Regions from separate parts of the Shinella sp. M27 genome, predicted to be linked through region 2. Evidence: riboswitches for the same ligand, from Rfam matches in the RefSeq annotation. Region 2 holds a riboswitch; each other region holds the start of a gene.

Region 1 (7,647 bases), on a different contig from region 2:
ATGTACCACATCGAAGGCAAGCGGCAGGCTGAGATCGCAGAACTCATGCATATGTCGCAGGCCACCGTTTCGCGCATGCTGAAGCGGGCGGAGCAGGAAGACATCGTACGCACGACGGTCATCCCGCCGGCCGGCACCTTTGCCGAGCTGGAAACCGCATTGCGCGAGCGCTACCGCCTCACCGAAGCCATCGTCGTCGATTGTTCGGAAGATCGCGATGGCGCCATCATGGCACGCATCGGCGAAGCGGCCGCCCACTTCCTCGAAGTCACGCTACAGCAAGATGAAATCGTCGGCGTCTCGAGCTGGAGCCAGACGATCCTGCGCATGGTGGACAACATCCACCCGCTGAAGAACGCCAAGGCCAAATACATCGTGCAGATCCTGGGCGGCATGGGCGACGCTTCCGTCCAGACCCACGCGACGCAGCTGACCGCCCGCCTGGCCCGGTTGACGGGCGGTGAGCCGCGGCTTCTCCTCGTGCAAGGCATCACCTCTTCGCGGGAAGCCAAGCTTGTCATGCTGGCGGACCCGGTGGTGCGCGAGACGATGGACCTCTTCGGCCGCCTCAGCCTCGCCATCGTCGGCATCGGCGCGGTTGAGCCGTCGGAGCTTCTTGCCCGATCCGGCAATACCTTCTCCCGCCAGGAAATGGCGATGCTGCACGAGGCGGGTGCAGTTGGCGAAATTTCCTATCGTTTCTACGACCAGGACGGCAAACCGGTCGAAACGCCCCTCAACGACCGCGTTATCGGCCTTTCGTTGGAGGAACTGCGCAAGACTGCCCGCGTCATGGCGCTCGCGGGCGGAGAATCGAAAACCCAGGCCATCGCCGGCGCCCTGAAACTTGGCGTCATCGATGTGCTCGTCACCGACAAGTTTACTGCGGCACGGCTCACGGCCTGATCCATCCCGGACCAGACATCGGCCTGCTGCGCATTATGGAGAAAAGACCATGACACGTTTTGCAGGCCAGACGGTATTCGTCACCGGGGGCAACAAGGGCATCGGCCGCGGCATCGCCAAGCGCTTTGCCGAAGAAGGCGCGAAAGTCGCGATTGCCGCGATCGAAAAGGACACGGTGGACGCGGCCGCCGCACTCGCCAAGGAAACCGGCGCCGAAATCCTCGGTCTCGCGCTCGACGTGACAGATGCCAAGGCCGTTCAAGAAGCCTATGGTGAGGCTGAAGCGGAGCTGGGTGCCATCTCCGTTTCCGTGCAGAATGCCGGCGTCATCACCATCGCGAAGGTCGAGAACCTGACCGAGCGTGAATGGGACCTCAATCTAGACGTCAACACCAAGGGCGTCTTCCTGTGCTGCCAGGAGGCGATCCGCCGCTTCCGCGCCAGCGGCACGAAGGGCCGGCTCATCAACACCGCCTCCGGTCAGGCCCGCCAGGGCTTCATCTACACACCGCACTATGCCGCGTCGAAATTCGGCGTCGTCGGCCTCACCCAGAGCCTCGCCAAGGAACTCGCCCGCGAAGGCATCACCGCCAATGCCATTTGCCCCGGCATCATCCACACCGAGATGTGGGACTATAACGACCGTGTCTGGGGCAAGATGCTCGGCGAATACGGCCCGGGTGAACTGATGGCCGAATGGGTCGAGGGCATCCCGATGGGTCGCGCCGGCACGCCTGCAGAAGTCGCCGCCCTCGTCGCCTTCCTTGCGTCCCCCGATGCAGCTTACATCACCGGCCAGACCATCAACGTCGATGGCGGGCTGATCATGTCGTAAGACGGGGCTAGCCTACGGACGCTATCTGTTTCACACAAATGCACGCCTATCGGCGCGCTTTTGCAGGAGCGATCATTTTTGCGATAAACCAACACCGATCTTAAGCTCTTGAATGGATCTGAACCTACGCCGTCAGTCGCATGTATGGTTTAGGGCTCCAAGCCCGCGCAACGCGCTGTATTTCGAATATGCGTTTCCATTTCCAACCGAGCTCCCGTGGGATCGTTTGCGCGCAGGGCCGCGATTATGCGGCGATGCTCTGCGATGGATTCACGCATGCGAGCGGGATCAGTTATCGGAATGGGTTGTCGTTGCGTCGCGGTCAACTGATCGCGGACGGTGTGGTAGAGTGCACGCAGCATAGCGTTACTGCAGGCCGATGCGATGATCGCATGGAATTCCAAGTCGGCTTCGACGTTGGCTAAGAGATCCTGCTGCGCCCAGCCTTGCTCCATCTGCTGGGTCATTTTTTCCATCTGATCCAGTTGATTCGCCATCAGCCTCCCTGCCGCAAGACTAGCCATTTGCCCTTCCAACATGATCCGCGTCTGGAATACATCGAAAACCGAATAGCTGTCGGAGTAGCGCCAAGGGCCCATGTGATTGGACGCCATGCTGGACAGCGGCTCGCCGCTCACAGTTGCGGGGGCAGCCCCGGCTTTGCCGAATGTTCGGCGCACCGGATTCCCTCTTAGCCCTGGAATGGCAAAGCCGCTCCAGAGAACCACGACGCGCAGACTTCACGTCATCAGGGGGCGATTGTCAATAGATATAAAGAAATGCTTATACCTTTATCTTCATGGGCGACTGATTTCGTCGAGATACCAGTCGATGTAGCGAAGCTCGTTATGCTCCATTGGCGCGATCGGGCCGGGAACGAAATAGTGTGACTGCACGCCACGCGCCGTGTGCTCGATGATTGCCTTGTCTTCGGCTGTCGTGACCTTCCAGAGCCAGGTCAGCCGGTCGAGATCGTAATCCTTGCCCTCCTCCGCCTTGCCATCGACAAGCCAGATGAGCTCCATCTCGCAGGTCTCTGCCGTCTTCGGAATAAAGCGATAGATCATGCCGTGATCGGGGTAGCAGACGAGGAATGTCGTTCCGCCGAGATGAATGGAGGTGACGCCACCATCAAAATCGGTAAAACGCCCCATCAGCGGCGCGACAGCCTTGCCATCCTCGCTGCCGCTCTCAACACCCTCGTAGAGCGCATAGCGGAAGGCATGGATCGCCTCGCGACCTTCCCGTGAGGTTTGCCAGCGGTTGCCGGAACCGACCTCGATGCCAAGCGCATAGGTCCGCGCTTCCATGGCGTCGTTCATCGCCTCGATCATATGGAGCGGCTGCTCCAGCGCGTGGGTCTGCGAATATTCCGGATGCGCGGGGCCGCAGTGATAGCACTCGACGTAATTCTCGACGGCCAGCTTCCAGTTGGCCGCAACCGGATAGGTTTCGCGATAGGCGACCTTGGCGCTCCCCCAGCCGTATTGGCCGCAGGTCGCGTGCAACAGATGCTCGACCTCGCTGAAATCCAACGGAACCTCCGCAAAGGAGATAAAGATCAGGCCTTCGACAACGCGCACATGCAGCGTTTTCAGCCCATGGTCCTCGCGCTTGAATTCCTTCGGCATCAGGCGCGCCGCACGCAGGCTTCCGTCATTGCCGTAGGTCCAGGCATGATAGGGGCAGACGAAGACGCGCGCATTGCCTTTCTGCTTGGTGCAGACCTCCGCGCCGCGATGGCGACAGACGTTGAGGATGGCATGGATCGAGCCATCCGCCGCGCGCGTGACGATCACCTGCTCGGTGTCAATACGGAAGACCTCGAAGTCGTTGGCGTTGGGGATCACGCTCTCATGGGCGATGCAATGCCAATGCCGGCGGAAGACCCGCTCCATATCGCGCTGGTAGATATCGGCATTGTGATAGAACGGTCGGGAAAGACCGTAACCGGCACGATGCCCTGCAATGAGTTGGTCGATCGGACCCGTAGACGTCTTGATTAAGGTCTCTGCGTCCTTCGTCACTCAATGCACCCCTAAATACTAGCTTCTCATCAGTATTTAGACGTTCAGGAGCTTGGACAAGTCGCCGAAATTTCCTCTATTAATCGACATTGTCGATTAGAGGCATAAGCTACTCTAACGATTTCATGTCGCGTTTAAATGCCCGCGATCTCTTAGCGAAAGAACGCATTCGCCAAACAGCCTCAAAATTCAACAATGAATAGACAATAAATTCACCGGGATGGCCCATGTTACCCGATATATTGCAGACCAGAAGCGGCTAGGAGGATACGAACCGAGATTCCCGAATGCGCCATCCCAACGGGGTCATAGCGCGATGTCGCTGACGCTACCGCGACAAAAAAATCTCCTGGCCCTCCGCGATCATTGCTCGAGTGAGGGGGACTCTACCGCACTATTATCAGATGCGGCAAACTGCGCTCATGAACCAACTCGAACCGTCGGCCCATAGTTGTAGCAAAAAATCATTAGCAACTCTAGCGCGTTTTCGAGATTGGAAGAAAACGGCGCCTTCCCCGCGCCCGATGCCGAGTTTGCCAATGGCGTGACCGCGGCCATGCGGACATCGGGCGCTGCAAAAACCGTTCCTCGGACGTTGCCAAGCCCGTCTGGCGTGCGGCCACCGATCCATATGCCCCGATGCGCATCCCGGCCGGCGCCGACGCGGTCGCCTGGATCATCAAGGTAGACTCTCAGCCATCCAGGCCGATGTCCGATGCAGATACGCTCGGCTCTGCATCGGACGAGATTTCCATCTCTGACGCGCTCCGCCCGAAATCCGCAAGAAGTTACAGTAGCGACCACTCGAATATAGATGAAAGTAGACAGTCCGCTCCGGGTAGGCATTGGCAGTGGCGTGAATCGGAGGGATAACTTGACTAGATTAATCTTGTTTTTATCCTTCGAGCGGTTATGAGAGGCGCAGCTGTGTCCGCGGCGGAAATTTCTCGCGCGGCAACCACGGAATGAACTGCCGGAAACGATGGCGATCAACCGCAACACATTGCTCTATCAGCTGTTCAAGCTCTACCATCGCGAGGCGGTCCGGTTCGCCACGCGGCTTGTCGGTAATCGCGACAACGGTGAGGAAGTCGTCCAGGATGCCTATCTGAAGCTCGTTGCACGGCGGTCGACCACGCCGATCAACCATCCGAAGAGCTATCTCTTTACCGCGACCCGCCATGCCGCGATCGATTTTACCGATCGCCAGAACCGGGAATGGCAGCGCCGTGTGGACCTCGACAGCCTCAACGAGGCTCATCTTGCCGATGACGGCGCTGCGCGCATGGACATGCAGCGCGAACTGGCCAAGCTCGCCGTCTATCTCAACACCCTGCCGCCGCCCTGCCGGCAAGCCTTCGTGATGAACAAGCTGCAGGGATACACCCATCTGGAGATCGCCGCGCATCTCGGCATATCCACCAGCATGGTCGAAAAACATATCGTCCGCGCCCTGCTCCACTGCCGATCCCTCCTTCTGGCCGATGGGGACCTGTAATGTGCGAGCCTATTGTGGATTTGTGCGATTTGCCCCGTCTTAACCGGCAGAGGGGCAACCGAACCTGGATATATCGATGAATGATCTTGCCAACACGCAAGCCGATCCGGTCGAAGAGGCGCTGCATTGGATCGTTCGCCTGAATTCGGGCGCGGCAACGCCCGAAGATGCTGCCGCCTATGCGGCATGGCGTGCCGAAAATGCCCGGCGTGGACAGGCAGCCGATGAGGCCGAGCGGCTCTGGGCGGCCATGGGCAATCTGCATTTCGACCGCAGGAGCGGACGCGTACTGGCCGCACCGAAGCAGGGCCTGACGCGCCGCGGCGCCCTCTCGCTGTTCCTGTGTCTTGGCGCCAGCGGCGTGGCCGGCAGCGCGCTCTGGTCCTCCGGCCTGCTGGATCGCCTGTCGGCGGACTATGCCACCGATACGGCCAGCCTCGAGGTCATCGACCTGCCGGACGGATCGCGTGTCTCGCTCAATGCCCGGTCGGCGATCGACGTCGATTTCTCCGATGGCATACGGCAGGTTCATCTCAGGGCAGGCCAGGCGTATTTCGAGGTCGCGGCCAATCCGGCGCGCCCGTTCGAGGTCATGGTGGACGAACTCTCGTTCCGGGCCAGGGGCACGGCCTTCGATATCGCGCGCGACCTGCCGGAGGCCCGCGCGGAACTTGCCGTGACCGAGCATAGCGTGCGGATCAGAACCGTCTCCGGCGATACGCTGGATGTCGGCGAAGGGGAAGTCGCCCGTATCGACCGTCAGGGGCGGATCGGGGCAGCCGTCAAAAAGGACGTTTCCGCAGTAACCGGATGGCGCGACGGCCAGTATGTCGCCGAAGGCCGGTCGCTGGAGGAGGTCGTGTCGGCGCTGAGCGCCTGGCATCGCGGTGTCATCGTCATCATGGACGGACGACTCAAAAAGCTCCGGGTCAATGCGGTTCTCGATCTGCGCGACGCCAACGGTTCACTGGATGTGCTGCAAGGCGGCCTGCCGATCAAAGTACGCCACATCTCAAATTATCTGACAATCATTTCATAGACTTAATGAAAATGTTAATTTTTCCTTCCGCGAAGGTTGAGGGTTTTTCTCATCTTTACGGTCTTACCCCATGACGGACCAGACAGGGGGTCTGCCGTCGATTTGCGTCAAGGGGTTCAGAGTTGAGATTTTCGGGAAAAAATAGGCTGTTGGCAACGGCACTCGTCGCGCTTGCCGCTTCGGTTCACACGGTGGCTGGCCAACAGGCATGGGCACAACAGGCCACGACGGGCCGGCTCCAGCCGGGAACCTACAACATTCCGTCGCAGCCGCTGAGCAGCGCGCTCGTCAGTTTCGCACGCGCCAGCGGTCTGAAGATCGCCTATCCGGCGATGCTGACCGAGGGCAAGACATCCAGCGCCGCCGTTGGACCCTACACGCGCCCCGGCGCCCTGCAGCAGATCCTCTCCGGCAGCGGCCTCTCCTACAGCTTCACCGGCGACAATGCCGTGACCGTCTTCGATCCGCGCCAGGCCAACACGGATGCCGGCAGTGCCGCAGGCACCACTGCTCTCGAAACCATCGTGGTCGCGGGGGATGGTGTGCTGACGGAGAACACCGGTTCCTACACCACGCAGTCGATGTCAACGGCGACGGGCCTTGCGCTCTCCATCCGGGAAACGCCGCAGTCGGTGTCCGTCGTCTCGCGCCAGCGGATCGAGGACCAGAATCTCAGCAATGTCGAGGAAGTCGTGGCCAACAGCCCCGGCATCATCTTCAAGAAGAAGGGCATTGCCGACGACAACGACAAGGGCCTGTTCGCGCGCGGCCTCGAGATCGAGAACTTTCAGGTCGATGGCGTCAATGTCAGCAAGAACCTCAATTCGCTGAGCCTGGACACCGAGATCTATGACCGCATCGAGATCATCCGTGGCGCTTCCGGCCTGCTGAGCGGTGCGGGAAGCCCGTCCGCGACCATCGACCTGGTGCGCAAGCGCCCGACCGACGACTTCCAGGCCTCGGTCGAAGGAACGGTCGGCTCGTGGAACACCTATCGCAGCAGCTTCGATGTCGGCGGTCCGCTTTCGGAAGACGGGGGCCTCAGAGGTCGCGCCGTCGGCGTGCTGCAGGACGGTGAATCCTACATCGACCGGCTGACGCAGAAATCGCAGGCGCTCTACGGAATTCTGGAAGCCGACATCGGCGACAGCTCGATGCTGACGATCGGCGGCGAATACCAGAACAAGGAATGCCGGGCTTGCGGCTATTTCGGCGCGCCCGCCTATTTCTCGGATGGCACGCCGGCCACATTCGACCGTTCGTTCAATTCGGCGACGAACTGGAGCCGCCAGGACCGCACCCGTTACAACGGCTTCGTCTCGTTCGACCACGAATTCGAGAA
Region 2 (7,647 bases):
GCTTCTCGACCGTTCGAGAGTGCGGGCTGCGCAGGATCGGACACCATGCAAAGACGGGTCTGCAGATATGACTTCCGAGACTGAAAAGGCGACGCTCCGCATCGCGGTTGCGCAATTGAACCCTGTCGTCGGTGACATCACCGGCAACCTCGCCAAGGCGCGTGCGGCCCGCGAGGATGCGGCACGGCAGGGTGCCGATCTGCTGCTGCTCACGGAACTCTTCATCTCCGGCTATCCGCCCGAGGATCTCGTGCTGAAGCCCGCCTTCCTGAAGGCCTGCCGCCGCGCCATCGACGATCTGGCCGCCGACACCGCACAGGGCGGCCCCGGCGTCATCATCGGCTTTCCCCGGCAGGACGAGACCGGCCGCTTCAACGCCGTCGCCATAATCGATGCCGGCAAGGTGATTGCCGTCAGGGACAAGGTGGACCTGCCGAACTACGGCGAATTCGATGAAAAACGCGTCTTCGACCAGGGCGCCATGCCGGGTCCGGTGAATTTCCGGGGCGTGCGGCTCGGCATCCCGATCTGCGAGGACATCTGGGGCGAGCTCGGCGTCTGCGAGACGCTGGCCGAAAGCGGCGCAGAAATCCTGCTCTCGCCGAACGGCTCGCCCTATTATCGCGGCAAGGTCGATATCCGCCATCAGGTCGTGCTGAAGCAGGTCATCGAGACCGGACTGCCGCTCGTCTATGCCAACCAGCTCGGCGGCCAGGACGAACTGGTCTTCGACGGCGCGAGCTTCGCCTTCAATGCCGACAAGACGCTCGCCTTCCAGATGAGCCAGTTCGAGGAGACCGTCGCGCTCGTCACCTTCAAGAAGGAAGGGGACGGCTGGATCTGCGACGGCGGGCCGATGTCGCGCATCCCCGAAAAGGAGGAGGCGGATTACCGCGCCTGCCTGCTCGGCTTCCGCGATTACGTCAACAAGAACGGCTTCAAGAATGTCGTGCTGGGCCTTTCCGGCGGCATCGACTCGGCCATCTGCGCCGCCATCGCCGTCGATGCACTGGGTGAGGAGCGGGTGCGTTGCATCATGCTGCCCTATCGCTACACCTCGCAGGATTCGCTCAAGGATGCCGCCGATTGCGCCAAGATGCTCGGCTGCCGTTATGACATCGTGCCGATCGAGGCGCCGGTGACCGGCTTTCTCGCCGCCTTGTCGGAGACCTTCGAGGGCACGGAAGAGGGCATCACCGAAGAAAACCTGCAAAGCCGCACGCGCGGCACGATCCTGATGGCGATCTCCAACAAGTTCGGCTCGATGGTCGTGACGACCGGCAACAAGTCGGAAATGTCGGTCGGTTATGCCACGCTCTATGGCGACATGAACGGCGGCTTCAATCCGATCAAGGACCTCTACAAGATGCAGGTCTACGCGCTCTCCAGCTGGCGCAACGCCCATCTGCCGCCGGGCGCGCTTGGGCCGACGGGCGAGGTGATCCCGAAGAACATCATCGACAAGGCGCCCTCCGCCGAGCTTCGCCCGAACCAGACCGACCAGGATTCGTTGCCGCCCTATCCCGTCCTCGACGACATCCTCGAATGCCTCGTCGAGATGGAGATGAGCACGGAGGACATCGTCGCGCGGGGCCATGATGTGAAGACGGTGCACCGCATCGAACACCTGCTCTACATCGCCGAATACAAGCGCCGCCAGTCGGCGCCGGGCGTGAAGATTACCAAGAAGAATTTCGGCCGCGACCGCCGCTATCCGATCACCAACCGGTATCGCGACCGGGGGTAGGCGATGCGCAGCTCGGTCGAAATCCACAACATCGTCTCCGGCGAAACACGTGTCGTCTGGCAGACCGAGCAACTGGTCGAGGCGCCGAATTTTTCGCGGGACGGGCGGTTTCTCGTTATCAATGGCGATGGGCTGCTCTATCGGCTGGCGCTCGATGGCGTTGCGCCGCAACGGATCGACACCGGCTTTGCGGTGCAGTGCAACAACGACCATGGGCTTTCGCCCGACGGACTTATGTTGGCGATCAGCGACAAGGTGGAGTTCGGCAAGTCTGCGATCTATGTGCTGCCGGTCGAGGGCGGCGTTCCGAGGCTGGTGACGCCGAACCTGCCGTCCTATTGGCACGGCTGGTCGCCGGATGGTGCGGCGCTCGCCTATTGCGGCATTCGCGACGATGTCTTCGATATCTACACGATTCCTGTGTCGGGGGGTGAGGAAAAGCGGCTGACTTTTGGAGAAGGGCGCAATGACGGGCCGGATTATTCGGCGGATGGGGAATGGATCTATTTCAATTCCAGCCGCACCGGCCACATGCAGATCTGGCGGGTGCGTCCCGACGGTTCCGAGCCGACCCGCATCACCGACAGCCCCTATGGCGACTGGTTTCCGCATCCGTCGCCTGATGGGAAACACCTGCTTGTGCTGTCCTATGACGGCGATGTCTTCGATCATCCGCGCGATCTCGATGTGCGGCTGCGCCTTATGGACGTGGACGGCGGCAACGCACGGATTCTGTTCGATCTTTTCGGTGGGCAGGGCACGATGAACGTGCCGAACTGGTCGCCGGACGGCAGCGAATTCGCCTTTGTGCGTTACGCGCCGGTCTGATCACAATTTGTGGTGCATATGCGTTAAGTTTTCGCTCACCAGCCTGTTTAAGTGAATTTTGCGGTCTGCCAATTAGCCTCTGTTCAACAATGCCCGGAACCGGGCGGGGGCAGGCAGGGGTGACGATGACGGGCAGGACGGAAGAAGGCCGGACGGGAAAACGGCGAAGGGTGAGTTTCGCAATTCGCGCTGCGGCCGTGATGATCGTCGGGCTTTTCGGCGCGGCGAATTTCTTCGTCCTCGACTATGCCATCGAACGCGCCGACAGTTTTGTCGCCGAGACCGAGCGCACGCTGGTCCGCAACGAATTCAGCCACCAGATCGACCAGGTGGTGCAGTACCAGAGCCAGCTGTCCTTCTGGGACAAGAGTTTCAACGCGCTTGCCCACGGTATGCCGGACGACGATTTCGTGCGCGACCAGATGCGCGACTGGATGTGGTCCGACTTCGGCTTTTCCTGGATGATCCTGACATCGCCGGATGGTGAGAAAATCCTCGGCGTGCATCGAGGCGAAAAGGTTTCCGACCGCAAGGCGCGTGAAAAGCTGCAATGGATGAGCGATCTCACCCGCCGCGCCGAGCGGGCCTATCGCGAGGCGCTGTCGCCCGATCGGGGTGGCTGGCAGGTGGCGCGCGCCAAGGAGGACCCCGATCTCCTGACCCCGGCACTGCCGGAAATACATGTCTCGGGCATGCGGCTCATCGACCGCGTCATGAGCATCGTCGTCGTGCAGGCCGTCGTTCCGAAATCGCTCTATATTCCCGCAAGCCGTCTGGAGCCGACCCTGCTCATCACCGTCAAGCCGGTGTCGCAGAAGATGCTGTCCAATGCCGAGCGGCGGCTCGGCGTGCACGATCTCGGCTTCACGCCCATCGTCACCGAGGAGCCGGGCCTCGTGATGACGCCGGTCGGCGGCGATGCTTACAATCCGATGGTCGCCTCCTGGCGGCCCAACATGCCGGGCTCCTTCGTCTGGCGCTCGGCCCTGCCGCAGATCGCGATTTTCGTGCTGGTCTTTGCCGGCGTCATGCTCTTCGTGACCCTGCGCTTTTCCGCGCTGGTCAGGGCGCTCCAGCGCAGCGAGGCGAAAAACGCCTTCCTCGCCCGGCACGATCCGCTGACGGGGCTGAAAAACCGTAGCGGCTTCGACGAGGAGGTCCGCCGCACCATCGCCAAGGGCAACGGCAAGCCCTTCGCGATCCTCGCGCTCGACCTCGACAGGTTCAAGGCGGTCAACGACCGCCATGGCCACGCGGCGGGCGATATCGTGCTGCAGGCGGTTGCCCGCCGCTTCTCCGATCGTGTAGGCAAGCAGGGTTCGGTGGCGCGTCTCGGCGGCGACGAATTCTCCATTCTTCTCAATGGCGATTTTTCCCGCGAAAACCTCGTGGCGCTTGCCGAGGCGCTGGTCCTCGATGCGCAGGTGCCGATCGCCTATGACGGCCAGCTTCTGCTCATTGGCGGCAGCGCGGGCATTGCCCAGTTCCCCGATCACGGCGGCAGCCTACACGACGTCATGGTGATGGCCGATGCCGCGCTCTATGCGGCCAAACATGCCGGCCGCAACCGCGCTGTTCACGCCGGCGATATCGATGCCGGCACGGTGGCCGAAGCGGGTGCGGCGCGCGCTGCCTGATGCTTGTGAGGCGCTCTGAGACAGGTGCGCGGCGCGGGCGGGCTTGATCGTGCCCGAAAGCCGTGCGCATATCCTTTTCAGTCAGGTGCCCGCGACATGCGGGAGAATCGGGAATCCGGTGCGGGTGCAATATCCAGGTCCGGAACGTGCCCAACGCTGTGACGGGGATGGCGTGCATTCCAAAGCTTGAATCGATTCAAGCTTTTGCCACTGGTTCTTGAACCGGGAAGGCAGGTGCGGGCCGCGTGAACCGAAGTCAGAAGACCGGCCTGGCGAGATAGACCGAACCGCGCGGACGGCGGCAGGTTGGACGCATTGTTGGGGAGAAGACGATGCGAACAGAACTCTCGGACGATCTCGTCCGGGCGGGCGCCTTTCCATGTGAGGACAGGCAGGCCGTCTATCGTGCCATTGAAACGCGCCGCGACGTGCGTGACCAGTTCTTGCCCGATGCCTTGCCCGACGATCTCGTCGGCCGCCTGCTGCATGCCGCGCACAGCGCGCCGTCCGTCGGCTTCATGCAGCCGTGGAATTTCCTGCTGGTACGCGGCGAGGAAACGCGCCGTGCAGTGCATGGCGCCTTCCTCAAGGCCAATGCCGAGGCGGCGGATATGTTTTCAGGCGAGCGGCAGGCGCAATACCGCGCGCTGAAGCTCGAAGGCATCCTGAAGGCGCCGCTGTCGATCTGTGTGACCTGCGATCCGACGCGGGGCGGCACGGTGGTGCTCGGCCGCACGCACAATCCACGCATGGACGTCTATTCCACGGTCTGCGCCGTGCAGAACCTCTGGCTCGCGGCGCGGGCGGAAGGGGTCGGCGTCGGCTGGGTCAGCATCTTCCATGACAGCGATATCCGCGACATTCTCGGCATTCCCGCGCATGTCGAAATCGTTGCCTGGCTCTGCGTCGGCTTCGTGGATCAGCTGTATGCGGAGCCGGAACTGGCGGTGAAGGGATGGCGGCAGCGCCTGCCGCTGGAAGAGTTGGTGTTCGAGGAGCGTTGGCCGGCGACTGCATAAAGCAGGTCAGTTGACGCCGGCATCGGCCGGGCGGCCGAGATCGATGGCGGACTCGTTTTCCGGCAGGAAGGCGGGGCCGACGGTGCGCACCTTGCTATGCGTGGGATCGTAGTCACGGTCCTCGATCTTGGCAGGGGTTTTTGCTGTTTCCTGCTTGTCATGCCGGGTTGTGATCGTCGTGATGGAGCCGGTTTCCGGCAGGGCTTCCTCTGTCGTGCCCCCGCTCGTACTAACGGTCTCGCCCTTCATCGCCTTCTGGCGCTTGATCATCTCCTGGTAATAGGCGGAGAGATTGCAGCCGCAGGTGCCAGCTTTGGAGAGATCGCGGGTCCGGTAGCTGAAGGCGTGCTCGAGATCGCGATAGGGCCGGCCGGTGACGGTCGACGTCATCTGTTCGGTTTCCTGGCCCGGTGTCATCGACTGGTAGAAGAGCTGCGTCTCGGTTTCCGGGCACATCATCGCGCAGACCTTCTGGTCGCGGCGGAAATCGAGCGGGGTCGCGCCCGACGAGATCGGGAAGAAGCCGCCGTCGCAGGTGCGCACGCAGACGGTGCGCAGATTGCCATGGCCGGCGCTGCCACCGAGCGAGCGCAGCTGCAATCGCCCGCTGTCTTCAGGCATGGTGCCCAGCGGCAGGGTGCGCGTATCGTCCTGCAAGGTGCGCAGGGTTTCGGTCGCGGCGATCGGCATCACCTTCGCGTCGTCGTTGCAGCCGTTCGTTTCCAGCGCGGCGAGAAGGCGGTTCCGCGACCCTTGCGAGGATGTGCCGCCGGCAAATTCGCGGCGCTTGCGGTCGAGGATATAGAGATTGCGCTCCATCTTGCCGATGACCGTTTCCAGCGTATCGCAGGCCGCTTCGTTCTCACCGCCGAAGACGGTGATGCTGCCGGACGAGCAGCCGAGGCGGCGCTGATCGCTCTTGGCCTTGCGCAGCTGGATATTCTGGCGGGCGATGGCGCCGGCATATTTGCGCGCGCTTGTGGTGTCGACCACGACCCGAGGGAGGTTTGCCAGTTCCGCCTGAATCCGTTCGCAGACATCGGAGGCCGTCGCACCGCCCGAAACGAGGAGCGGCAAGCCGGTTGCGAGCGCAAACAAAAGGCGGAGGCGTCCTTTCACGTCCTGATATCCCGTAAGAGAGCTTGGAAGGCGGCCCGAGGCGCACCTTGATCATGTCCCTATCATAAGCCACTGCGCGCGCCGTGCAACGCGCTCCCGGATTTGTGATTAACGGCCGAAGAGATAATATGAATTACCTAGTCAGCTTTGCGCGGACGGCGCAATTGATCTCACGGGGGCCTTGGTGTAGCACTCTCGGCATATGCAACAGCCGGTTACGGCACGGTCGCCGTCCGGCGGCGCAATCATCCCGCAGGCAGGTGACCATGAAGATATCGTCAGTCTTGTTGAGCCCTCTTTATGCGCTGCAACTCGCATCGGGTGCAAAATCCTTTGCCGATAACCCTGTTATCGGCAGCAAGTGGCTCAACAAAAAGGGCCTGCATGAGAAGCGTGTGTCGCTGGCAATGCGCATGGCCGCCTGGCGCCGCAGGAAGCTGGAAAACCTCGTCGCGCCGGACCATCGCCGGCAATATGCCGAGACCGGTTTCGTCAAGATCGAGAATTTTTTGTCGCCGGAAGTGTTCGCCGCCGTCACGCGTGAACTGGCCGAGCGCGATTTCGAGCGCCACGACATGAAGCAGGGCGCGACGGTCACGCGCCGCGCGATCATCGATGACAGCGACCTCGAAACCCTGCCAGGCTTCAAGGCCGCGCGCAACGATCCGCGCCTGACCAACCTGCTGCGCTACGTCTCTTCCCATGCCGGCCAGCCCTTGCTGGTGGTTCAGATCGTCATGGCCCTGCCGTCCGTCGTTGCGGCCGGTTCGACCGATCCGCAGACGGCGCTGCACAGCGATACGTTCCAGCCGACGGCGAAGGCCTGGCTGTTCCTGCGCGATGTCGGTGAAGAGGACGGTCCGTTCGCCTATGTGCCGGGCTCGCACGAAATGACGCCGCAGCGCCTCGCCTGGGAGCGCGGCATCAGTGAAAACGCCGATGCGATCGAAAACATCTATTCCGCCCGCGGCTCGCTGCGCATCATGCCGGACGAGCTCGGTGCGCTCGGATACGGTCAGCCGGTGAAGATGACCGTGAAGGCCAATACGCTCGTCGTTGCCGATACGCATGGTTTTCACGCCCGCAGCCCGAGCTACAAAACGACGACGCGCATCGAGATCTACGGCTCGCTGCGCCGCAATCCGTTCCTGCCGTTCACCGGCTTGCACATCGCCTCGTTGCCGTTCATCGCCTCGGGCATGAACCGCTGGATCATCTCTGGCATGCGCCTGCGCAGCAAGCTCGGCATCAAGGGCTCGCCCTGGCGCGATGCCGGCCTTGGCAAGGCCGATGAATG
Region 3 (7,647 bases), on a different contig from region 2:
GCGCGGCATGATGCCCGAGATCAGCGAGAGCGTGGGGGCGACGAAGAGCAGGAAGATCAGCACGAGCTGCCAGATCAGCGCCTGGCGCGGCTCCATATAGTACCAGCCCATGACGGAGGCGACGAGCCAGCCGATGGGGATGAGGCTGCGGCGCAGGTTGTCGTACATCTTCCAGCGGCCGAGCATGGAAATGCCGTTGGCCGGGTTGAAAAGGTAGGGCAGGAGCTGCCAGTCGCCACGCGCCCAGCGATGCTGGCGCGAGGTTTCCGTGCCGTAGCGGGTCGGGAAGTCCTCGATGAGTTCGACGTCGGTGACCAGCGCGCAATGCGACAACGAACCTTCGAGCAGGTCGTGGCTGAGCACTTCGTTTTCGCCGATGCGGCCCTTCACGGCCGCCTCGAAGGCGTCGACATGGTAGAGGCCCTTGCCGGTAAACGTGCCTTCTCCGGCGAAGTCCTGATAGACGTCCGAGACGGTGAAGACATAGGGATCGACGCCGCGGTCGGCGGAGAAGATGCGCTGGAAGGTCGAGGCTTCCTTGCCGGTCGTCAGCGACGGCGTGACGCGTGGCTGGAGAATGCTGTAGCCGGCGGTGACCTTGCCCTTTTCGGCATCGATGACCGGACGGTTGATCGGGTGGTGCAGCTTGCCGACGAGCTTGGTCACGGCATCGCGCATCAGGCGCGTGTCGGAATCGAGCGTCATGACGTATTTGACGTCAGGCGGCACCACATTGGCGCCTGGCAGGAAGGTTGTGTCGCCGTCGCCGCGCAAAAGCAGGTTCAGTTCGTGCAGCTTGCCGCGCTTGCGCTCCCAGCCCATCCAGGCGCCCTCGGAGGGATTGTAGAGGCGGCGGCGGTGCAGGAGGTAGAAGCGCGTGCGGCCGTCATAGGCATAACGCGCCGAAAGCGCCGCGATCTCGCGCTTGGCGTATTCCAGCACTTCGAGGTCTGCGGGGGTTTCCTCGACTTGGGCGTCCGTCCAGTCGCTGACCAGCGAGAAATAGATCTCGCCGCGCGGGTTGGCGAGGTAGTGCACCTCGAGATTGCGCACCAGCTCATCGACATGGTCGCGCTTGGCGATCAGACAGGGCACGACGACGAGCGTGCGCGCATCGTCGGGAATGCCGTCCTTGAATTCGTAGCCGACAAGCCGCGAGGGCGTGACGAAGAAGGTGACGAGCGTGTTGAACAGGCCCGAGGCGCCTTCCGAAGCCGGCAGCGCGAAGAGCACCAGCATGATCAACCAGGCGCCGTTCGGAATATCGAGCTGATCGAGGAAGTAGAAGACCGCGATCATCGCGAGCAGCGTCAGCAGGATATTCGGCCCGGCAATGGCGAACCAGTCGAGCTTGCGGCCGAAGCGCACGATGCGCTGCACGATGGAGGGACGGTAACCGATACGCTTTTCGAGCTGCTTGCGCTTCTTGCCGACGAGGAAGGCGGCGACATTGGCCTTGTAGTCGAGGTCCTCGACATGGGCGGCCGCATCTTCCGCCGTCATGGCAAGCGCGATCTCGGTGACTTCAAGCTCCGTCTTGCCGGAGCGGCGGGCGAAACGCTCGATCGTGTTGCGGTACTTGTTGCGCGAGCCGAAATCGAGGTCGGAATAGTCCGAGCCCTGGCGCAGCGCGTCGTCGAGGCGGCTGACGCTCTCGAACCAGACGGGCCATTCGGTGTCGTCGACGGTGCGCAGGCTCTTGATGAGCGAGCTCATCGTCGCATTGCCGGAGGACAGGCGGTTGTTTTCCGAGACGATCAGCTCTTCGAGATCACTGCCGCGGCTCTCGATCTTGCGCTCCAGCCACTGGATCACCACACCGGATGCCTGCAGGCCATCCCGCAGCCGGTAGAGCAGCTGCGTGACGAAGGTGTTGTCCTCGACGAAGTTCTCGATCGAGCGCAGATACTGGATGCTCTTTTCGGGATCGTTCAGGCGCACCAGCTCATCGGCGACGTCATTGGCCTTGAAGCGCATCTTGCGGGAGCGCTCGACACGGCTGGAGATGCGGCGCAGGTTTTCGAGCAGCACGAAGCGGATGAAGGATGGCAGCGCCCAGAGTTCACCAATCTTCAGCGCATCGATCTTCTGGAAACCCTGCACGAAGGCCGTCAGGCTTTCATGCGAGATGTTGCTCTGGGTGTGCGCGACGTAGAGCCAGGCCAGCACCAGAGTGCGCGGCACCGCCTGCCCGTCGATCTCGACGGTCGGCAGCTGGCGGTAAAAGCGGCGCGGGAAATCGCGGCGGACCTCCTGGATGGCCTCTTCGATGACGTAATAATTATCGAGCAGCCATTCGGCGGCGGGCGTGATCTGCGCGCCCGACTCCACGTCCTTGGCCGTCGCCTGATAGACGCGGAAGATTTCCTTCTCGTTTTCCTTGTGCCGGGCGCGGAATTCGAAGGGCCGGAAACCGGGCAGCGGCGCAATCTTGTCGCGCGCCAGAGCCTCGCCGCACTCGGCCAGCTCCTCCAGCGTCAGATAGGTGGCGCGGATCGAATCGTTATAGTCGATCTGCTTGGCGTCTGCGTCGCGGGCGGCGTGCGGCGTATTGTGAAGGGACATATTTCTTAATCTGGATCCGGCCATGTTGAACCATCCGGCAAAGGCCTGTGCGCCGGAGGGTTTTTTGCGGGCAGGTTTCGTCTCTGTGCCGCGATCAGCCATGACACCATGCGACGCCCCCATGGCGCTGACGGAAAGAACATGGCTCAGGCGACACGCTGATTGGCATCCTGGCCGCGTGGTGCATGAAAACGGCATTTTTTAGCCGTAAGGACAGAGACTTGCAACATCTCAGCGTGTCGGGATGGCTCTGCATTGGCCCTCATCTGCAGTTTTGGTGAATCACGCCCTCGCCGGCGAGACGAGCGAGGGGCAGGAGGCAGGCGGAAGCCCAAATGCATTGCTGAGAAAAAAGTTCCGGGCCTGTGCATCGTGTTCCCGCATCCTTGACTTGCTTACCGCGTCACGCCAGTCTCCGGCCGTCAGGGTCTTCCGAGTCGCATGCGGCTCGGAGGCTAAGAGGGAAGCCGGTGCGATGCTCCAAGGAGGATCAAGACCGGCGCTGCCCCCGCAACTGTGAACGGCGAGCCGATGTCGCTCCATGCCACTGGTGTGAACCACCGGGAAGGCGAGACAAAGGCAATGACCCGCAAGCCAGGAGACCTGCCCTGACACGTCTGTAACGTCCATGGGCGGGGTGTCCCAAGGGTGCGCTTGTTGTCACCTTTGGGTGAAATTCCAGCAGCGTGCGTCCGGTCATCCCCCAATTTTCGATTGGGGAAAAAGAATGTATCAATTCACCGATATCCAGCCGTCCGGTACCGGCAAGCCGGAATCCGTCTTCATCTCCTGGCTGCTCTGGCAGCCGCGCGGCGCCGATCTTCCGGTCGAGGCGCTGAAGGAGGTGGACAAGCTTGCCCGTTGCCAAAGCGCCGACCCTGACATCATCCGCCTCAAGGCGCTGTTCGCCTCGCTTGCCGGGGCGAATGGACCGATGCACTAGGGCCAAACCACATAAAGATATATTGACATAAAGATATCTTTATGTGAACTCCGATGCAGACGATACTGCATCGGAGGGTTTCCCCATGGCCACCACTTCCCACCTGGACGACCTGTTCGGCCCCGAACAGCCGAAGCGGGACGGTCGCGAGATCCGCGCCGCCCTCGAAGCCGCCGCCCGCGAACGCATTCTCGTGCTCGACGGCGCCATGGGCACGGAAATCCAGACGCTGAAGCTGCTCGAGGACGATTTCCGCGGCGACCGTTTCGGCGATTGCGCCTGCCACCAGCAGGGCAACAACGATCTGCTGACGCTGACCCAGCCCGGCGCCATCGAGGACATCCACTATCGCTACGCGCTCGCCGGCGCCGATATTTTGGAAACCAACACCTTCTCCTCCACCACCATCGCCCAGGCGGACTATGGCATGGAGGACATGGTCTATGAGCTGAACCGCGACGGCGCGCGCCTTGCCCGCCGCGCCGGCCTGCGTGCCCAGCAAAAGGACGGCCGACGCCGCTTCGTCGCCGGTGCGCTCGGCCCGACCAACCGCACCGCCTCCATCTCGCCCGACGTCAACAATCCCGGCTACCGTGCCGTGACCTTCGACGATCTCAGGATCGCCTATGCCGAACAGCTGCGCGGCCTCATCGACGGCGGTGCCGACATCATCCTGATCGAGACGATCTTCGACACGCTGAACGCCAAGGCCGCGATCTTCGCCACGCGCGAGGTCTTCGAGGAAAAGGGCATCGAGTTGCCCGTCATGATCTCCGGCACCATCACCGACCTCTCCGGCCGCACCCTTTCCGGCCAGACGCCGGAGGCCTTCTGGAATTCGGTGCGCCACGCCGACCCCTTCTCCATCGGCCTCAACTGCGCGCTCGGCGCCAATGCCATGCGCGCCCACCTCGCCGAGATTTCCTCCGTGGCGCAAACCTTCGTCTGCGCCTATCCGAATGCCGGCCTGCCGAATGCCTTTGGCCAGTATGACGAGACGCCGGACGAGATGGCCGCCCAGATCGAAGGGTTCATGCGCGATGGGCTGGTCAATATCGTCGGCGGCTGCTGCGGTTCGACGCCGGACCATATCCGCGCCATCGCCGAAGCCGCCGCGCGCCACAAGCCGCGCGCCATCCCCGACATTCCACGCCACATGCGCCTCTCCGGCCTCGAACCCTTCACGCTGACCGAAGCCATTCCCTTCGTGAATGTCGGCGAGCGCACCAACGTCACCGGCTCGGCGAAATTCCGCAAGCTGATCACGGCGGGCGACTACGCGGCCGCTCTCGACGTCGCCCGCGATCAGGTGGCGAACGGCGCGCAGATCATCGACATCAACATGGACGAAGGCCTCATCGATTCCGCCAAGGCGATGGTGGAATATCTCAACCTCATCGCCGCCGAGCCCGATATCGCCCGTGTTCCCGTGATGATCGACTCATCCAAATGGGAAGTGATCGAGGCCGGCCTGAAATGCGTGCAGGGCAAGCCGCTGGTCAATTCCATCTCGCTGAAGGAGGGTGAAGAGGCCTTTCTGCAACATGCGAAGCTCGTGCGCGCCTATGGTGCGGCGGTGGTCGTCATGGCCTTCGACGAGAAAGGCCAGGCCGATACGAAGGCGCGCAAAGTGGAAATCTGCACGCGCGCCTACACGCTGCTCACCGAAGTCGCCGGCCTTGCGCCGGAAGATATCGTCTTCGACCCGAACATCTTTGCCGTGGCGACCGGCATCGAGGAGCACGACAACTACGGCGTCGATTTCATCGAAGCGACCGCCGAGATCACCGCTACCCTCCCGCATGTCCATATCTCGGGCGGCGTCTCCAACCTCTCCTTCTCCTTCCGCGGCAACGAGCCAGTGCGCGAGGCGATGCACGCCGTCTTCCTCTACCACGCCATCCAGGCGGGCATGGACATGGGCATCGTCAATGCCGGCCAGCTCGCCGTCTATGACACGATCGAACCGGACCTGCGCGAGGCCTGCGAGGACGTGGTGCTGAACCGCGTGCCGAAGGCCGGCGGCACCGCGACCGAACGCCTGCTCGACATCGCCGAGCGCTTCAAGGGCGCGGCCGGCAAGGAGGCTCGGGAGCGCGACCTCGCCTGGCGCGAATGGCCGGTCGAGAAGCGGCTGGAACATGCCCTCGTCAACGGCATCACCGAATTCGTCGAGGAAGACACCGAAGAAGCACGTCAGAACGCGGAGCGTCCACTGCACGTCATCGAGGGTCCCTTGATGGCCGGCATGAACGTCGTCGGCGACCTTTTTGGCGCAGGAAAGATGTTCCTGCCGCAGGTGGTGAAATCCGCCCGTGTGATGAAGCAGGCCGTCGCGGTGCTGCTGCCTTATATGGAAGCCGAAAAGCGCGCCAATGGCGGCAGCGGCGAACGGCAGAGCGCGGGAAAGATCCTGATGGCCACCGTCAAGGGTGACGTGCACGATATCGGCAAGAACATCGTCGGCGTCGTGCTCGCCTGCAACAATTACGAGATCATCGACCTCGGCGTCATGGTGCCGGCAACGAAGATCCTTGAGACGGCGAAAGCCGAAAAGGTCGATATCATCGGCCTCTCCGGCCTCATCACCCCCTCGCTCGACGAGATGGTGCATGTCGCCGCCGAAATGGAGCGCGAAGGCTTCGACATCCCGCTCCTGATCGGCGGCGCGACGACGAGCCGTGTTCATACCGCCGTGAAAATCCATCCGCGCTACGACCGGGGCCAAACCGTTTACGTGACCGACGCGAGCCGCGCCGTCGGCGTCGTCGGCAGCCTGCTGTCGCCGGAGATGAAGCCGGGCTATGTCGAGACGCTGAAGGCGGAATACCGCAAGGTCGCCGACGCCCATGCCAGAAGCGAGGCCGAAAAGCAGCGTCTGCCGCTCGCCAAGGCCCGCGAAAACGCCTTCAAGGCCGACTGGTCCGCCTACCGGCCGAAGACGCCGTCCTTCCTCGGCACCCGCGTCTGGCAGGACTGGGACCTTGCAGACCTTGCCCGCTACATCGACTGGACCCCCTTCTTCCAGACCTGGGAGCTGAAGGGCGTCTATCCGAAAATCCTCGACGATGAGAAGCAGGGCGCCGCCGCCCGCCAGCTTTTTGCCGATGCGCAGGCCATGCTGGAACAAATCATCGCGGAGAAATGGTTCACGCCCAAGGCCGTCGTCGGTTTCTGGCCGGCCGGCACGGTGGGCGACGATATCAGGCTCTTCACCGACGAGACGCGAACCAGGGAACTCGCCACCTTCTTCACGCTGCGCCAGCAGCTGTCCAAGCGCGACGGCCGGCCGAATGTCGCGCTCGCCGATTTCGTTGCGCCTGCCGACAGCGGCAAACCGGATTATCTCGGCGGTTTCGTCGTCACGGCCGGCATCGGCGAGATCGCCATTGCCGAACGCTTCGAGCGGGCGAACGACGACTACAACTCGATCCTCGTCAAGGCGCTCGCCGACCGCTTTGCCGAAGCCTTTGCCGAGCGCATGCACGAAGTCGTGCGCAAGGAACTCTGGGGCTACGCCGCCAATGAAACCTTCGCTCCGACCGATCTGATCGGCGAGCCCTATATCGGTATTCGCCCCGCGCCCGGCTATCCCGCCCAGCCCGACCACACGGAAAAGACGGCCCTCTTCCGCCTGCTCGATGCGGAAAAGGATATCGGCGTGATGCTGATGGAGAGCTTTGCCATGTGGCCCGGCTCCTCCGTCTCCGGCCTCTATATCGCGGCGCCCGAAAGCTACTATTTCGGCGTCGCCAAGGTCGAGCGCGACCAAGTGGAGGACTATGCGCGGCGCAAGGGCATGGCGATCAACGAGGTCGAGCGCTGGCTGGGGCCGGTCCTCAACTACATACCGGCGACCGCGCGGGAAAACGCGGCCTGAGATTTTCAGGCCGTCGCAAGGTCGAGCAGCAGCACCATGGCATAGCTCGCAGCTATGAGCACGCCGAGCGACAGCACGACCGCGGCCGTCACCCGCGGCCCGGCGCGCATCACCCGGCGCAGGTCGATGCCGAGGCCAAGCGCCGCCATCGACAGGATCGTCAGCACCGTCGCCAGGCCGTTCATGCGCGCGGCCAAGGCGGCATCGACGAGGCCGGCGCTGCGGGCAACGAGCAGGGCGAGAAAACCGAGGATGAACC
Region 4 (7,647 bases), on a different contig from region 2:
CGATCTGTACATCCCCGATCGGCCGCGAGCAGCAGGCGAGGATGTAGCCTTCCTCGATCTCGTCATCGAGAATGCCGCCATTATGGTGCATCTCGACTTCACCCGAGACCTTCATGACCCGGCAGGTGCCGCAGAGGCCACCCTCGCAGGCGGCGCCGATGCGCACGCCGGCGGCGCGGGCTGTCTGCAGGATCGTCTGGCCGGGCGGGCATTGGGCATCCTTGCCGGCCATGGTGAAGGTGACGGTCGAGATGGCGTTGACGTCGGCCGCTTGTTCGCCGGCACCGGCACGGATGGCGATCTCTTCCGGCGCGGGCGCATTGGCCGGCTGGAAGCTTTCCTCGTGGTAACGGTTCATGTCGAAGCCGCAGACTTTCAACATGTCCTTGACGCCGCGCATGAAGGGTTCCGGGCCGCAGCAGAAGACGGTGCGCTCGCGGAAATCGGGCGCGAGCAGCGAGAGACGCGCGGCATCGATACGGCCGCGCAGACCGTGCCAGCCGTCGCGCGGATTGTGGCCTTCCACGACGAAGCCGAGCGCGAGGTTCGGCATCTGGGCGGCCAGACATTCGAGTTCCGGCTTGAACAGCAGGTCCTCCGGCTTACGGGCGCAGGAGACGAAGGCGACGTTGGATTGCGGCGCGCAATCCGCCATCCAACGCGTCATCGACATCATCGGCGTCACACCGGAGCCGGCCGAGATGAACAGGTATTTTTCCGCCGAATAGCGCACGAAGGAGAAATCGCCGAGCGGCCCGAAGGCCTTCAGCTTCATGCCGGGGCGTAGATGATCGAACATCCAGCGCGTGCCGATCGAGTTCTTCTGCGCCTTCACCGTCACGGCGACGGAGAAGGGCCGCGAGGGTGTCGAGGAGAGCGTGTAGGTGCGCATCACGGGCTCGTCCGGCGACACCGGCAGTTCCAGCGTGACGAACTGGCCCGGCAGATAGCGGAACCAGTTCTTCTGATCGGAACTGAAGGTGAAGGTCATCACGTCGGCCGTCTCCACGGTTGCCGCGATGCATTCCAAGAGGTTATGGCGATCATGCCAGGGGTGAAGTTCGTCGAAATGGCGGAAATGGCTCGAAATCGTCATGTCAGGCCACCCGCGACATCGGTTGCTTGTTGTCCAGCCGGTCGATCATGAAATTCGAATACCATTCGACGAACTGCATGACGCCGCCCTCGTCCTCCGGGGAATAGGGGCCGGGCTGGTAAGCCGGCGAGCGAATGCCGAAGGCGTTTTCCTCGACGATCTGGCGGTCCTGGTCGTTGGTCTCGGTCCAGACATGGGTGAGCTCGTCGAGCCGGTAATCGGCACCCTCGACGGCATCCTTGTTGACCAGCCACTTGGTCGTGACCTGCGTCAGCTCCGGGCCGAGCGGCAGGACGCGGAAGGTAATAGCATGATCGGCCAGCACATGGTTCCACGTCGTCGGATAGTGGAAGAGCAGCAGCGTGCCGATACCGCTTTCCGAGACGTCGTTCGACAGCGGGCGCTGGACGGCGCGCGCACCGGACATGGTGTAGCTCTCGGCATCCTGGATGAGCGGCATGCGGGCCGCGCGGAACTGGCCGGTCGGCGACATCCGGAATTCACTCGGCAGGCCGGAGGCCTCGCATTTCGCCCAATGCGCGGCGATAACGGGATCGTCCTTAGCACCCTGCACGCCCGTCGCCGTCGGCGCTTCCGGATAGGTGCGGCAGAGTTCGGGATGGTTGGCGGCGCAGTGATAGCACTCGCGGTTGTTTTCCCAGACGAGCTTCCAGTTGCCCTTCTCGATGATCGTGCTCTCGAAGGCGACCTTGGTTTCGCCGAGCCGGTGGCGCGCAAGATAGGGTTCGGCAGTGGCACGGAAGGCGGAGAAATCCGGGGCCTCGTCGGCGAGGCAGATGAAGATGTAGCCGCCGAGGGTCTCGCAATGGATCGGTTTCAGGCTGTGCTGCGTCCTGTCGAAATCCTCAGCCATGTGGCGGGCAAAAAGCAGCGAGCCGTCGAGCTCGTAGGTCCACTGGTGATAGGGACAGACGAGCTTGGCCGAGGTGCCCTTGTGCTGGGTGCAGACACGCGAGCCGCGGTGGCGGCAGGAATTGTGCAGCGCGCGGATCGTGCCCGAGCGGTCGCGGGTGATGACGACGGGATAATCGCCGACCTGCACAGTGAAATAGTTGCCGGCCTTAGGGATTTCGCAGTCATGGCCGATGAACAGCCAGTCGCGATACCAGATCGTCTCCATGTCGAGCTTGTAGTGGTCGGGGTCGATGTAGAAGGCCTGTTCGAGGCTGTGGCCTTCACGCCGGTTCTTGAGCTTGCGGAGCACGTCGCTGCGGATATCCATGGCAATCCTCATAGGTCCAGTTTGGGGATGAGGCGCACGGAGGAGACGGCATCCAGGCGTGAAAACGCCCGGCGTGCACGCTTCCCGGCCGCCCGCCGCAGCCAGTCACGATCTTTTCTCCAGGCTGGTTTCCGGGCTGAGGAGTGGCCATGCAGGACAGAGCCTGCGACCGACACGGCGCCTTCCCAGACTTCCGTCCAGTGGCTTTTTGCCGCTTTTGCTCCAACACCGTTGCGGGGGCAGCGCCGGATTTCAACCGGCTTCCCAATTCTTCGCCCTCCCTAGAAGGCGACACCTTGAGTGTCTTTATCTAACCGCAAGAATCGCCGGCCGACATGTCAAAAAACGACGCGCCTTCATGATTTGACGACAATCAAAAAATGAGTGAGCCGCTTCTATCTCTGATATTTATCGATATATATCAATATAATATGCCTTTTAATCGCACGAATTGGCGCGAGAATGGGCACGGGGATGAGCAAAGCGGCAGCTTGTCATATTGCGACCATCGAAACCGCCCTGCAAGGATTGAGGGTCCGGACGGAAAGGAATGCTTAACGGCGTTTCCATAAACTTCCGCCATCAGGGCGTGCGCGCAAAGCGCCACGCGAGCAGGGAGTGCTGGGCGTGCAGCAACAGCAGACGAAGTTTCGCTATTACGACGCCGTCGCCTACAAGCGCGAGAACCCGCCGAAATCCGCCGTGCACACGGAATTCCTGCGCACCGGCCGCATCGACCGCACCCCCGACAACTGGAGCCCGAGCGAAAAGCGCTACCTCTCCTATGCCGAGGTGGCCGAACGCACCGGCCGCAAGCTGGAACGCGCCGGCACCGTTACCCACGACCGCATCAACGGTTTTCACCGCTCGATCCAGTTCCCGAAACTGATCTTCCACCGCACGCTTACGGAAACGCCGCACCTCGGCTATTGCCACATCACGGTGGCCAATTCGAGTTTCGCGGATTTCCAGAACGTGCAATGGGCCTTCTACATGGCCAATTTCTTTGCCGAAATCGGCGAGGAAGAGCAGTTCTTCGCCGGCATTTCGAAAAAGCAGAGCCGCATGTATTTCGCCGTCGCCATCACGCCGACGGACCACGAAGGCCGCCTGACGATCGATCGCAAGGTGCGCGGCAACGGCGTGATCTTCCGCACGGATGATCCCAAGCTCGCCATGAAGAACGTACTGATGCTCGGCGCCCGCAACGAGGCGCTGCGCAAGATCATCAGCGCGCTTTAAGTTTCCCGAACGCAATTCCGGACGCAAACCCGCTTCACCCTTTTGCTGGAACGGCTTCTCACGCCCTGTACAGCATCCACTCCTTGCCCGCCGGCACCTCGTCGCCGCGGCCGTAGACGACGATCTGGTCGCCGCCGGAGGCCTTGGCTTCAAGGAGAGCCCGCTCGCAGGCCGAGGACAGGTCGAGCGCGCTGTCGGCGCGATCCGACATGCAGACACCGGCCGACAGGGTAAGATGGCCGAGATTGCGGTTGGTGCGCGGATCGCGCAGCGCCACCGTCTGGAAGGCGGCGCGCAGCAGATCGATCAGCCGCTCCACCTCCCCCTCATCCGAAGTGTTGAACAGGAAACCGAAGCGCAGGCCGTCGAAACGCACGGCGAGGTCGTTTGACGGGAAGGCCTGGCGGATCAGGCCGCCGTAGAAGGTCACGAGATGGTCGGACAGCGCCTCTATCTGGGCCGGCGAGAAGCGGCGTTCGGCGTCCACTTCCGCCACGACGACGCCGCAGAGCATCGGCAGGGAGGGGTTCGCATAGACGCGGGCGAGCGCCTTGTTGAAGGCGCGGCGATTGCCGAGCTTGGTCGGCGGATCGACGAATTTCATCGCCTCGAATTCCACCATCTCCTTCTGGATGCCGTCCATCGTGGCCGATTGCGCCGCAACTTTTTCCGCCATCTCCGCCGTGTGGGTGACGCGCTGCTCGGTGGCGCGCTGCAACGCTTCGAGCGAGCTGCCGAGCGCACCACCGACGCTGCCGATCACCTGCGAGGCCTCGCCGATCAGGCGGCCGTAGTCGTTCAGCGAGGAGCGCTCCTGGCTGAGCAGGTCCATGAAATTGCTCATCTCGTTGCTGATCGCGCCGGCGGAGCGCTGCAGCACGCTCGCCTCGTGCTGGTGCGGCAGGTATTTCCGGCCCAGTTCATCGAGGGCGGCCTGGGTCTTGTATTTGCCGAGTGCGATGAAGTCGCGCACGAGATCCGGATTGCTGCCGGCATAGGCCTCGTAGACCAGTTCGTAATTGCGCGGCAGGCCGTCTATGCCCATCTGCTTCATGGCCGTTGCAACGCGCAAGGCGACGTCGGTGGTCGAGGATTTCCTGTTAGCCATTCAGATGCGGACCTGCTTGCGGGACTTTTCACCCTGACCGTAACAGCCCAGTCTTTCGGCCGATCTAATCCGGCCGTTCGAATTTTAGCCATCCGCCGAACTCTTGGCATTTGCCGGCAAAGGCCTGTAAAGGAAGCGGCAAAGACGGAAGGGCGAGATGGCTGATATCGTTGACACGCGCACGGATGCGGAGGAAGCGCTGGCGCGCGCCACCGAAACGCTCGGCCGCGGCGTGCCGGTCGCCATTCCCACCGAGACGGTCTACGGCCTTGCCGCCGATGCCACCAATCCGCTCGCCATCACCCGCATCTATGACATGAAGGGCCGGCCGCGCTTCAATCCGCTGATCTGCCATATGGCCGATCTCGCCATGGCGGAAAAACACGCGGTCTTCGACCCGCTGTCGCGCAGGATCGCCGAGGCCTTCTGGCCGGGGCCGCTGACGCTGGTTCTGCCGATCCGGCCGGAGAGCGCCATCCATCCGCTGGCGCGCGCCGGGCTCGATACTGTCGGCATCCGCATTCCCAAGGGGTTTGCCAGCCGGCTGCTCGCCGCCTTCGGCAAGCCGCTCGCCGCGCCCAGCGCTAACACATCCGGCCGCATCAGCCCGACCACGGCCCGCCATGTCGCCGACGATTTCGGCGCGAAGCTGGAGCTGGTCCTCGATGGCGGGCCGGCGGTCGTCGGGCTCGAATCGACGATTATCAAGGTCGAGGGCGGGACGATCCGCCTGCTGAGGCCCGGCGGGCTGGACGCAGCCGACATCGAGCGCGTCACCGGCCTGCCCGTTCTGCGCAACGAGACGGCCGGCGCGACCATCGAGGCACCCGGCATGCTCGCCTCGCATTATGCGCCCGATGCGCCGGTGCGGCTCGATGCCAGCGACGTGCGGCCGGGCGAAGTGCTGATCCGCTTCGGGGGCACGCCGCTTCCCGGCGAGGCGCAAGCGGCGCTGGTGCTCGACCTCAGCCCTTCCGGCGACCTTGCCGAAGCCGCCGCCAATCTCTTCGGCTACATGAAGCAGGCGGATGCGGCGGGCGGCAGTGCAATCGCCTTTTCGCCCATTCCCGCCACGGGCCTCGGCGAGGCGATCAACGACCGTTTGCAGAGGGCCGCCGCCCCGCGCGGATAAGAATGGAGACGACCATGGTTGCGGCAACACTTCCCCCCGAACTCATCGCCCGCTTCGCCACAATCACCGGTCCGGCCCATGCGCTGGTCGATGACAAGGACATCGCGCCCTATCTCGTCGAAAGCCGCGGGCTTTACCATGGCACCTCGCCGCTGGTGCTGCGGCCCGGCTCGGTGGAAGAAGTCTCGGCCATCCTGGCGCTTGCCACGGAAACCGGCACGGCCATCGTGCCGCAGGGCGGCAATACCGGCCATGTCGGCGGCAGCGTGCCGCGTGAGGGCATGGCGGATGTCGTGCTGTCGCTCTCCCGTCTCAACCGCATCCGCGACGTCGATCCGGTCGGCAATGTCATCGTCGCCGATGGCGGCGCGGTGCTGGCGGAGATCCAGAAGGCCGCGGAAGACGTCGACCGGCTCTTCCCGCTGTCGCTCGGCTCGGAGGGCACCTGCCAGATCGGCGGCAACCTTTCCACCAATGCCGGCGGTACTGCGGTGCTCGCCTATGGCAATATGCGCCAGCTGTGCCTCGGCCTCGAGGTCGTGCTGCCGACCGGCGAAGTCTGGAACGGCCTGCGCCGCCTCAAGAAGGACAATACCGGCTACGACCTGCGTGATCTCTTCATCGGCGCGGAGGGTTCGCTCGGCGTCATCACCGGGGCGGTGCTGAAACTCTTTCCGCGCCCGCTCGGTCATGAAGTGGCCTTTGCCGGGCTGAAATCCGTTGAGAATGCCCTCGCCCTCTTCGAGCGTGCGTCCAGCCGCTGCGGCACGGCGCTGACCGGCTTCGAGCTGATGCCGCGCCTCGGCGTCGATTTCACCACGCGGCATATTCCCGGCGTGCGCGATCCGCTCGCCACCCGGCATGACTGGTATGTGCTGATCGATATCTCCACTTCGGACGCCGCCGAGACGGCGCGCCGCATGATGGAGGCGCTGCTGGCCGAAGGCATCGAGGCGGGGCTGGTCGAAAATGCCGTGATCGCCTCCAGCGAGGAGCAGCGCAAGGCGCTCTGGCATATGCGCGAAAGCATGTCGCCGGCCCAGAAGCCGGAGGGCGGCTCGATCAAGCACGATGTCTCCGTGCCGGTCTCCTCCATTCCGGCTTTCATGGCGGAAGCCGATGCGGCCGTGATGGCGGCGATGCCAGGCGCGCGCATCTGCTCCTTCGGCCATATGGGTGACGGCAACATCCACTACAACATCTCGCAGCCCGTCGGCGCCGACAAGCAGGCCTTCCTCGGCCGCTGGCGCGAGATCAATCATCTCGTGCACGGCATCGTCTTGAAATACAACGGCTCGATCTCCGCCGAGCACGGCATCGGCCAGCTGAAGCGCGACGAACTTGCGGCAGTGCGCACGCCGATCGAGATGGACCTGATGCGAAGGGTCAAGCAAGCCTTCGACCCGGCCGGCATCATGAACCCCGGCAAGGTCGTCGCGATCTGAACCTTAACCGCCGGTGCGCAGCTGCGCGAGCGACATCATCGTGTCGGCGCTGATGCTGGCGGAGCCGGAACTGGTCAGCACCGACAAAGCGGGATCGTCAGTCGACTGGTTGTCGAGATCGTAGAGCACCGAGAACTTGGTGATCATCTTGGCGACCTTTTCCGGGTCCTGCAAATCTTCGAGCTTCAGGTAGCGCTTGACCATGTCGGCCTGCGCGTCGATGTCGGCGCTGCCCACCTCGTCCGGCAGCTGGAAGAGCGTCTTGAACACCTGGAACAGCGCGTCGTCGGCCAGAACGTCGTAGGCGCTGGAGATCGTGCCGGCCTTGCGCTCGAAATAGAGCGCGAGGCGCACACCGGCATTGTCGTTGCCCGCCTCTTC

Evidence for each region. A riboswitch is a leader RNA that binds a small molecule or an ion and turns the genes downstream of it on or off. The one in region 2 is predicted to bind cobalamin.
Region 1: another riboswitch for cobalamin. It lies ahead of ACOZK4_RS26285 (FadR/GntR family transcriptional regulator); the one in region 2 lies ahead of bluB (5,6-dimethylbenzimidazole synthase).
Region 3: another riboswitch for cobalamin. It lies ahead of ACOZK4_RS01970 (hypothetical protein); the one in region 2 lies ahead of bluB (5,6-dimethylbenzimidazole synthase).
Region 4: another riboswitch for cobalamin. It lies ahead of ACOZK4_RS10160 (aromatic ring-hydroxylating oxygenase subunit alpha); the one in region 2 lies ahead of bluB (5,6-dimethylbenzimidazole synthase).

Annotation. Positions count from the first base shown of each region.
Region 1 covers NZ_JBLZPK010000074.1:51,705-59,351, reverse strand. Annotated here, with positions in the region: gene ACOZK4_RS26295 (sugar-binding transcriptional regulator) at 1-906, shown strand, start outside; gene ACOZK4_RS26290 (SDR family oxidoreductase) at 956-1,741, shown strand; gene ACOZK4_RS26285 (FadR/GntR family transcriptional regulator) at 1,891-2,355, opposite strand; cobalamin riboswitch at 2,339-2,485, opposite strand; gene ACOZK4_RS26280 (aromatic ring-hydroxylating oxygenase subunit alpha) at 2,539-3,768, opposite strand; partial or broken gene ACOZK4_RS26275 (short-chain dehydrogenase/reductase) at 4,354-4,446, shown strand; gene ACOZK4_RS26270 (sigma-70 family RNA polymerase sigma factor) at 4,751-5,266, shown strand; gene ACOZK4_RS26265 (FecR family protein) at 5,343-6,305, shown strand; gene ACOZK4_RS26260 (TonB-dependent siderophore receptor) at 6,455-7,647, shown strand, end outside.
Region 2 covers NZ_JBLZPK010000059.1:48,350-55,996, forward strand. Annotated here, with positions in the region: gene ACOZK4_RS21180 (NAD+ synthase) at 68-1,747, shown strand; gene ACOZK4_RS21185 (TolB family protein) at 1,751-2,575, shown strand; gene ACOZK4_RS21190 (diguanylate cyclase domain-containing protein) at 2,746-4,212, shown strand; cobalamin riboswitch at 4,279-4,499, shown strand; gene bluB (5,6-dimethylbenzimidazole synthase) at 4,545-5,231, shown strand; gene ACOZK4_RS21200 (DUF2865 domain-containing protein) at 5,238-6,350, opposite strand; gene ACOZK4_RS21205 (phytanoyl-CoA dioxygenase family protein) at 6,617-7,647, shown strand, end outside.
Region 3 covers NZ_JBLZPK010000007.1:162,359-170,005, reverse strand. Annotated here, with positions in the region: gene ACOZK4_RS01975 (GH36-type glycosyl hydrolase domain-containing protein) at 1-2,565, opposite strand, end outside; cobalamin riboswitch at 2,974-3,190, shown strand; gene ACOZK4_RS01970 (hypothetical protein) at 3,293-3,508, shown strand; gene metH (methionine synthase) at 3,594-7,388, shown strand; gene ACOZK4_RS01960 (YeiH family protein) at 7,394-7,647, opposite strand, start outside.
Region 4 covers NZ_JBLZPK010000027.1:69,542-77,188, forward strand. Annotated here, with positions in the region: gene ACOZK4_RS10155 (2Fe-2S iron-sulfur cluster-binding protein) at 1-1,096, opposite strand, end outside; gene ACOZK4_RS10160 (aromatic ring-hydroxylating oxygenase subunit alpha) at 1,098-2,339, opposite strand; cobalamin riboswitch at 2,445-2,653, opposite strand; gene ACOZK4_RS10165 (DUF6656 family protein) at 2,967-3,581, shown strand; gene ACOZK4_RS10170 (diguanylate cyclase domain-containing protein) at 3,640-4,689, opposite strand; gene ACOZK4_RS10175 (L-threonylcarbamoyladenylate synthase) at 4,847-5,821, shown strand; gene ACOZK4_RS10180 (FAD-binding oxidoreductase) at 5,836-7,266, shown strand; gene ACOZK4_RS10185 (DUF1217 domain-containing protein) at 7,270-7,647, opposite strand, start outside.